Regions from separate parts of the Agromyces albus genome, predicted to be linked through region 2. Evidence: riboswitches for the same ligand, from Rfam matches in the RefSeq annotation. Region 2 holds a riboswitch; the other holds the start of a gene.

Region 1 (4,208 bases), 1.1 Mb from region 2:
GACGAACCGTCCGTGCTCGCCCGCGCCGCCACGCGCGCCGAGGTCCGCTCTCCGGGAACCATGGAGCGCGCGTTCGCCGGCGGCAACGCCGCCGAGGGCCGCGGGAACATGGGCGGCCCGTCGTTCGGCTCGATGTTCGGCGGTTCGATGCTCGGCGCGATCGCCGGCGTCGTCGTGGGTTCCGCGATCGCCCAGGCGTTCCTGCCCGACGCGTCGTCCGCCGATGCCGGCACCGACACGGGTGGTGATGCTGGAGCCGACACCGGTGCTGCCGATGCATCCGGTGCCGATGCCGGTTCGGCGGATGCATCCGGTGCCGACGCGGGTGGGTACGACGGCGGAGGCGGATTCGGCGACTTCGGCGGTGGCGATTTCGGTGGTGGCGGCGACTTCGGCTTCTGAGCAGATCAGGTGTGCGCCGCGTGGAAGCCGATGACGGCGGCACGGGTTAGGGTCGCAGCATGAGCAAGCAAGACGGCTCGTCGCGTCAGGTCACGACGGGTCCCGTCGACGACTCCGCGACGCCGATCCTGCACGTCGACATGGACGCGTTCTTCGTCTCGGTCGAACTGCTCACCCGCCCCGAGTTGCGCGGCAAGCCCGTGCTCGTCGGCGGCACCGCCGGTCGCGGCGTCGTGGCCGCCGCGAGCTATGAGGCGCGTCGATTCGGCGTGAACTCCGCGATGCCGATGTCGATCGCGTTGCAGCGCTGCCCGAACGCCATCGTGCTCCGCGGTGACTACGCGAGCTACGCGAAGTACTCCAAGCAGGTCATGGCGATCTTCGAGCAGCTCACGCCACTGGTCGAGCCGCTCTCCATCGACGAGGCGTTCCTCGATGTGTCGGGAGCCAGGCGCCTGCACGGCAGTCCGGCCGAGATCGCCTGGACCATCCGTGAGCGCGTGCGCGCCGAGACCGGGCTCACCTGCTCCGTCGGGGTCGCGGCGACCAAGTACGTCGCGAAGGTCGCCTCGAGCCGCGCGAAGCCCGACGGCATGCTCGTCGTACCGGCCGCCGACACCGTCGCCTTCTTGCATCCGCTGCCGGTCTCGGCGCTGTGGGGCGTCGGCCGGGTCACCGAGGAGTCGCTCCTCAGGCTCGGGCTCCGCACCGTCGGCGACGTCGCCACGATGCCGCACGACGCACTCGTGCGCGCAGTCGGTCCGGCGCTCGCATCGAGGCTCGAGCGGCTCGCGAACGGCATCGATCCGCGCGACGTGCACACGACCCGCGTCGAGAAGAGCATCGGCCACGAGAACACGTTCGGCTACGATCTCACCGATCCTGTCGACATCCGCCGCGAGCTGCTCCGTCTCGCCGACAATGTCGGTGTGCGGCTGCGCAAGGCCGGCCTCGTCGGCCGCACCGTGGTGCTGAAGCTCCGTTACGGCGACTTCCGCACGGTCACGCGGTCGCGCACGCTGGCCGAGCCCACCGATGTCGCGCGCCGCATCTACGACGAGGCATCCGAAGCGCTCACCGAGCTCATCGGCGACGGGCAGCGCATCCGGCTCATCGGCGTGCGCGCCGAGCACCTGCAGGTGTCGGGCAGCGGCGCGATGCTGTGGGATCCAGACGAGGAGTGGCGCGACGCCGAGCGCACGATCGACGAGGTCACGGCGAAGTTCGGCAAGGGGTCGGTGCGTCCGGCAACCCTCGTCGGCCGCAGAGGTGAGCGAGGCGAGCGGGGCGAGGCAGGTGAGCGAGGCGAGGCACGTGATGAGCAATCGCGTGCCGATGGTGACGACGACGCGTCGACCGCGGCGGCAGGGTGGGGCTGGTAGGCCGCGGCATCCCCGAGTAGCGTTGCCCGCATGGCTGAACTCGTACTGGAACTCGCAGAGACCGTTTCCGGCGTCGGCGTGAAGACGTCTTACGGCGAGACACTCGACATCGACGGCACCAAGGTGGTTCCGGTGGCGCTCGGCTACTACGGCTTCGGCGGTGGCGGTGGGAGCGACGAGAAGGGCGACCAGGGCAGTGGAGGCGGCGGAGGCGGCGTCTCCATTCCGATCGGCGCATACATCGGTCGCGGAGGCGACGTGCGCTTCGAGCCGAACCTCATCGGGCTGATGCTCGTCGCGACGCCGCTCATCTGGGTGACGGGCAAGGCCTTGAAGGTGGTCATCCGCGCGCTCAAGCGCTGACGGCTCGCAGCGCAGCCCTGCGCCGTTGCGTCGTCGTTGCTGTCGCACGGCGTCATCCAGACTGCCGGTCGTCGCAAGTCGGCGAACTCCGCGGCGTATACTCGGTGTCGAACACGGGAGTCCGGTGAGCCGGGCTGAGAGGAAGGTTCTCAACCTTCGACCGTCGAACCTGATCTGGGTAATGCCAGCGCAGGGAGGGCATCACATCTCAATCCCGTGCCTCTTTCCACGAATCGAAAGGGCACGTCAGTGCACAACGCAACCAACTCCGACACCGCCGAGACCACGCCGGCGGCCAGCCCGTCACGTTCTGGCTGGCGAGTCGTCGACATCGTCGTCGCGAGCGTCATCGGCGTCGCGACCGGCCTCGTCTTCCTGTTCTGGAACAACGTCGGCTACGCCTGGTTCGTCGCGGCCGACGCCGTGACGCCGGGTCTCGGCGGTGTCGCCGTGGGCATCTGGCTCATCGGCGGCGTGCTCGGCGGGCTCATCATCCGCAAGCCCGGCGCGGCGCTCTTCGTCGAGCTCCTCGCCGCGGTCGTCTCCGCGCTCGTCGGAAACCAGTGGGGCATCGAGACGATCTACTCGGGGCTCGCGCAGGGTCTCGGCGCCGAACTCGTCTTCGCGGCGTTCCGGTACAAGCGCTTCGGCGTGCTGCAGGCCGTGCTCGCCGGTGCGGCCGCCGGCGCGGCGGCCTGGACCCTCGAGCTCTTCCTCTCGGGCAACCTGCAGAAGTCGGCCGAGTTCCTCGGGCTCTACTTCGTCGCAGTGGTGATCTCGGGCGCGATCCTCGCCGGCCTCCTCGGCTGGCTCGTGGTACGTGCGCTTGCCGCGACCGGTGCATTGCACCGCTTCGCAGCAGGGCGGGACGTGACCGAGCGGGTCTGACCCATGTCGGAATCCTCGCTGGCACAACGACCCGTCCGCGTCGAGGCTCGCGGCTGGGGCTGGCGTCACGCCGGCCGCATCCGATGGGCGATCGACGGCATCGACTTCGTCATCGAGCCGGGGGAGCGAGTGCTCCTGCTCGGTCCGTCCGGGTCCGGCAAGTCGTCGCTCCTGCATGCCCTGGCCGGCGTGCACGGCGGTGATGACGAGGGCGAGCAGCGCGGACGGTTGCTCATCGACGGTGCTGCGGCGGGTGCGGCACGTGGGCGGGCGGGCCTCGTGTTGCAGGATCCCGACTCCCAGGTGATCCTTGCTCGGGTCGGCGACGACGTGGCGTTCGGCTGCGAGAACCTCGGTGTGCCGCGCGACGAGATCTGGCGGCGAGTGGGCGAGGCACTCGACGCCGTGGGACTCGAGCTGCCGTTCGCGCATCCCACCTCGGCGCTCTCGGGCGGGCAGAAGCAGCGGCTCGCCCTCGCCGGCGCGATCGCCATGCGGCCAGGTCTCCTGCTCCTCGACGAACCCACCGCGAACCTCGATCCTTCGGGCGTCAGCGAGGTGCGCGACGCCGTCGCACGCGTGCTCGACCGCATCGGTGCCACCTTCGTCGTCGTCGAACACCGCGTCGACGTCTGGCTCGATCTCGTCGACCGGGTGGTCGTGCTCGGCGCCGACGGGCGGGTCCTGGCCGATGGGCCGCCGGCGGAGGTGCTCGAACGGCACCGGGATGCGCTCCTCGCCGCAGGCGTGTGGGTCCCGGGCGTGCCGCTTCCGATCGTGGGCGGGGTCGATCCAGCGAGGAGGTGCCCGACCGAGTCGATCCTCGTCGGCGAGCAACTCGCCATCGGACGTCGACGCGGTGCTGTCGTACGGGCGGGCCTCGACGTCTCGCTTCCCGACGGATGCTCCACGGTGCTCACCGGACCCAACGGCGCCGGCAAGTCGACGTTGGCGCTCACCCTCGGCGGGCTGCTGGCGCCGCTCTCCGGCCGCGTCGCGGCATCTGATTCGCTGGCGTCGAGCCTTGGATCGGCCCCCATCCGGTGGCGCTCGCGTGAGTTGCTGACCCGCATCGGCACGGTGTTCCAAGAGCCCGAGCACCAGTTCGTCGCCTCGACCGTGCGTGGTGAGATAGCGGTGGCCCCGCGCGCTCTCGGCCTGCCTGCGGCCGAG
Region 2 (4,208 bases):
GATACCAGTTCGCCGTGGCGGCAGATCTCCTGCGCGGCTATGCCGGATTCGACGTCGCCGCTGCCCAGAACATGCTGCTCAGGGTGTTCTATCCCATGAACAACCACTTCCTCACCGTGCACAACGGCGCGCGCATCTCGAACTACTGGGCGAACTGGGATCTCTGCAACATGAATGCAGTGCTCGCCATCGGCATCCTCTGCGATCGCCAAGACCTCATCGATCAGGCCGTCACCTACTTCAAGTCCGGCGGCGGAAACGGATCGATCGGCAACGCCGTGCCGTTCCTGCACCCCGACGGCCTCGCCCAGTGGCAGGAGAGCGGTCGCGACCAGGGCCACACCATGATGGGCATGGGGCAGATGAGCACATTCTGCGAGATGGCGTGGAACCAGGGCATCGACCTCTACGGCTACGACGACAGCCGGTTCCTGATGGCCGCCGAGTACGTCGCGAAGTACAACCTCGGCCACGACGTGCCGTTCACCCCGTACACGTGGCAGTCGGGTCCGTCGACGACCGCGTCCCACGTCGGATGGCAGACGCAGACCGTCATCTCCGAGGCCGGCCGCGGTCACGTGCGGCCCGTGTGGGAACTCATCTACAACCACTACGTGATACGGCGAGGGCTCAGCGCGCCCCACGTCGCCGAGATCGCCGCCCAAGTACGCCCCGAGGGCGGCGGCGGCGACTACGGACCCAACAGCGGCGGCTTCGACCAGCTCGGATTCGGAACGCTGGCGTTCTCGCTCCCGGCTGGCGCGCCGATGCCAACGCCGGAGCCTGCTCCGGCTCCGGCACCCGAAGCGGCTGCGGCTCCCGAACCGACGACGGCTCCCCCGAGCGTTCCGGCGCCCGCGGCGACGGCAAGGCCGACCCCGACTGCGGCGCCGGCCCCTGCCGCCGCATCGACCGGCCGGAAGAAGCCGCTTCGACTGGGCCGCTCGGACTGGATGTCGCGCATGCTGAGCTGGGGCCGAACGCGAGGCTGAGTTCGGTTCCGGATGCCGCGCGGCCGGCGTTTCTTCGGCGCGGATGGCGTCGGTTTCGAAGCTGGTGATGGGCCGGTCGCTTGGCCGGCCCATCAGCGGTTCAGCTCACCACACACGGGTTTTCCAACCGCTCGATGACCGAGCGGTCCCAGCATCCGTCAGGCCCCCATGGGATTTCCCTTGATTCCCTGGCCGAACACGACGACGCTACCTTCGCGGCTTCGCACCGGCGATGGGGAGCTCAACCCATGCCGGGTCACCGCACGCAAACGGCCATCGGATGCCGTAGCGGTGTCAACCCCGCGCGCCCTGTCCCGCCGGATGCGAGGGTGAGAATGCGGACGAAAGGACCGACCATGACCGACATGGACGACGGAACCATGGATGACGCCACCGACGAGGAGCCGACGGGCACCGGGAAAGCGCCGAAAGGCCCCCGCGATCACGGGACCATCCCCACTGACACCCGAGGCGACGCCGGCATCGACCGGGCCGGTGGTTTCCCGGGAGTCGGGAGCATCGGCACCGACTTCGGCGCCGCGGCGCTCGTGCCGGAATCGCTCGGCGTCGACGAGCAGTCGGTCACGATCGAGGACGACGACGATCCCGATGCGATCGCGCACCGCAGCGACTCGGATGACGACACGATCGCTCCCGACGGTGTCGGGCCCGAGGTGCGGCCGCCGAGCTGAGCCGAGCGAGCCGAGCGAGTCGACCACGCCGCGTCACGGTGCGTCGCTGCGCCCGCGATGTTCCGCGCCCGATAGCTAGGCTGGACCCGAGTGACACGGGGTGCCGCACACCCCGCCTCGCACGAGGCATCCGCGGCTGAGATCACACCCGTCGAACCTGATCTAGTTCGAACTAGCGAAGGGATGTCGCAATGCGCGATCGTCTGTCCATCGACCCTGCCCACCAGCCGGATACGGCGCGGAACGAGGTGCGCGCATGAGCATCGCGACGCAACCGACCGCACCACCGCCGCCACCGTCATCGGCGCCCACGCCGACTCCGACCACCGCCGGCCGCGACCCGCGCGTGCGCCGGGCCGTCACGGCCGCGACCTTCGGCACGGTGCTCGAGTGGTACGACTTCTTCCTCTACGGCACGGCCGCCGCGCTCGTGTTCCCGGCGCTGTTCTTCCCCGGCGAGGATCCGCTGACCGGCGTGCTGCTGTCGTTCGCGGTCTACGCGACCGGGTTCGTCGCCCGGCCTCTCGGCGGCGTGCTGTCGGGTTACTTCGGCGACCGGTACGGGCGGCGCCGCACGCTCACTGCGACCCTCCTCGTGATGGGCGTCGCGAGCGCGCTCATCGGCCTGCTGCCGACCCACGAGCAAGTGGGTGCGCTCGCACCGATGCTGCTCGTGGCGCTGCGGTTCGTGCAGGGCGTGGCGACCGGCGGCGAGTGGAGCGGCGCAGTACTGCTCGCGCTCCAGCACGCGAAGGAACGGCGTGGGTTCAGTGGCGGGTTCATCTCGAGCGCGGTGTACGTGGGGCTCATCCTCGGCAACCTCGCGTTCATCGTGCTTGTCGGCGTGCTCGACGAACAGAGCCTGCTCGCGTGGGGGTGGCGCGTGCCGTTCCTGCTGAGCCTCATCCTCGTGGGCATCGGCGCGTACCTGAGGCACCGCGTGGAGGAGTCGCCCGAGTTCATCGAGGTCGTGCGCAGCGGAGAACGCGCCAGGCAGCCGCTCACCGAAGCGCTGCGGCATCCGCGGAACATCCTCGCGATCTTCCTCGTGCGCCTCGGACAGAATACGAGCTTCTACGTGATCGCCGTGTTCTGCCTCAGCTACGCGTCGACGATGCTCGGCATGCCGCGCTGGGTCACGCTCACGGCGCTGCTCGTGGGTGCGACCGTGGCCGCGGTGCTCTGCCCGTTCTGGGGTGCGCTCGGCGACCGCGTCGGCGCGGGCCGACTCGTCACGGTCAGCCTCGTCGCACTCGGCCTGCTCGCGGTGCCGCTGTTCGTGGTGCTCGACACCGGCATCGCCGCGCTCATCATCGGCGTGGTCGTGCTTGCCGTCGGCATCGTCAACTCCGCCGCCGACGGCGTGCAACCGAGCTACTTCGCGTCGATGTTCGACGCCAGGGTGCGGTACTCGGGCATCTCGATCGGGCGTGAAGCGAGCTCGATCGTCGGCGGCGGGCTTGCACCGATCCTCGCGACGGCGCTGCTCGCATCGGCCGGGCATTGGTGGCCGATCGCCGTGATGATGATCATCAGCGCGGCGCTCGGCGTCGTGGGTGCGGCGATCGCGCGACCCGTGCGCGAGTGATCGCTGAGGCGATCGTCTGACGCATCGCGACACCCGACGTGGCGGCGCAGCGCACGCCGGGTGTCGCGATCCCAGGCAGCCCGCTCAGCTCGCCGCGAGCAGGCCGAGCGTGTCGACGACCCGGTTCGAGAAGCCCCACTCGTTGTCGTACCACGCGACGACCTTGACGTGCTTGCCGTGCACGCGCGTGAGCGCTGCATCGAAGATCGCCGACGCGGGCTCTCCCGTGATGTCGCTCGACACGAGCGGGTCGTCGGCGTAGTCGAGAATGCCGGCGAGCGGCCCGGATGCGGCCGCGCGATACGCCGCGAGCACTTCGTCGAGCGTCACCTCACGCGAGACGGTCGTGTTGAGCTCGACGATCGAGCCGACGGGCACGGGCACGCGGATCGAGTCGCCCGAGAGCTTGCCGTCGAGCCCCGGCAGCACGAGCCCGATCGCCTTCGCGGCGCCGGTCGTCGTCGGCGTGATGTTCACGGCCGCCGCGCGGGCGCGACGCAGGTCGCGGTGCGGGCCGTCCTGCAGGTTCTGCTCCTGCGTGTAGGCGTGCACGGTCGTCATGAAGCCGTGCTCGATGCCGGCGAGGCCGTCGAGCACCGCGGCGAGCGGAGCGAGCGCATTGGTCGTGCACGAGGCGTTCGAGATGATCGTGTGCGCGGCAGGGTCGTACGCGTCGGTGTTGACGCCGTAGGCGATGGTCACGTCGGCGTCGCTCGACGGCGCGCTCACGAGCACGCGCTTCGCGCCGGCGGTGAGGTGGCCGCGCGCGGCATCCGCTGAAGTGAATCGGCCCGTGGACTCGAGCACGAGCTCGACCTCGAGCTCGGCCCACGGCAACTGCGACGGCTCACGTTCGGCGAGCACGCGGATGCGGCGGCCGTCGACCACGAGCGTGTCGCCGTCGACCTCGACCGGGCGGCCGAGGCGGCCGAGCGA

The links. A riboswitch is a leader RNA that binds a small molecule or an ion and turns the genes downstream of it on or off. The one in region 2 is predicted to bind thiamine pyrophosphate.
Region 1: it holds a riboswitch for thiamine pyrophosphate, as region 2 does, so the genes downstream of both, QFZ29_RS09435 (ECF transporter S component) here and QFZ29_RS14775 (MFS transporter) in region 2, are expected to answer to the same signal.

Annotation. Positions count from the first base shown of each region.
Region 1 is NZ_JAUSWX010000001.1:1,999,025-2,003,232, reverse strand. Features, by position in the region: gene QFZ29_RS09450 (hypothetical protein) at 1-402, shown strand, start outside; gene QFZ29_RS09445 (DNA polymerase IV) at 462-1,784, shown strand; gene QFZ29_RS09440 (hypothetical protein) at 1,815-2,147, shown strand; TPP riboswitch at 2,251-2,360, shown strand; gene QFZ29_RS09435 (ECF transporter S component) at 2,397-3,035, shown strand; gene QFZ29_RS09430 (ABC transporter ATP-binding protein) at 3,039-4,208, shown strand, end outside.
Region 2 is NZ_JAUSWX010000001.1:3,120,201-3,124,408, forward strand. Features, by position in the region: gene QFZ29_RS14765 (alginate lyase family protein) at 1-992, shown strand, start outside; gene QFZ29_RS14770 (hypothetical protein) at 1,349-1,684, shown strand; TPP riboswitch at 1,771-1,885, shown strand; gene QFZ29_RS14775 (MFS transporter) at 1,941-3,272, shown strand; gene gap (type I glyceraldehyde-3-phosphate dehydrogenase) at 3,357-4,208, opposite strand, start outside.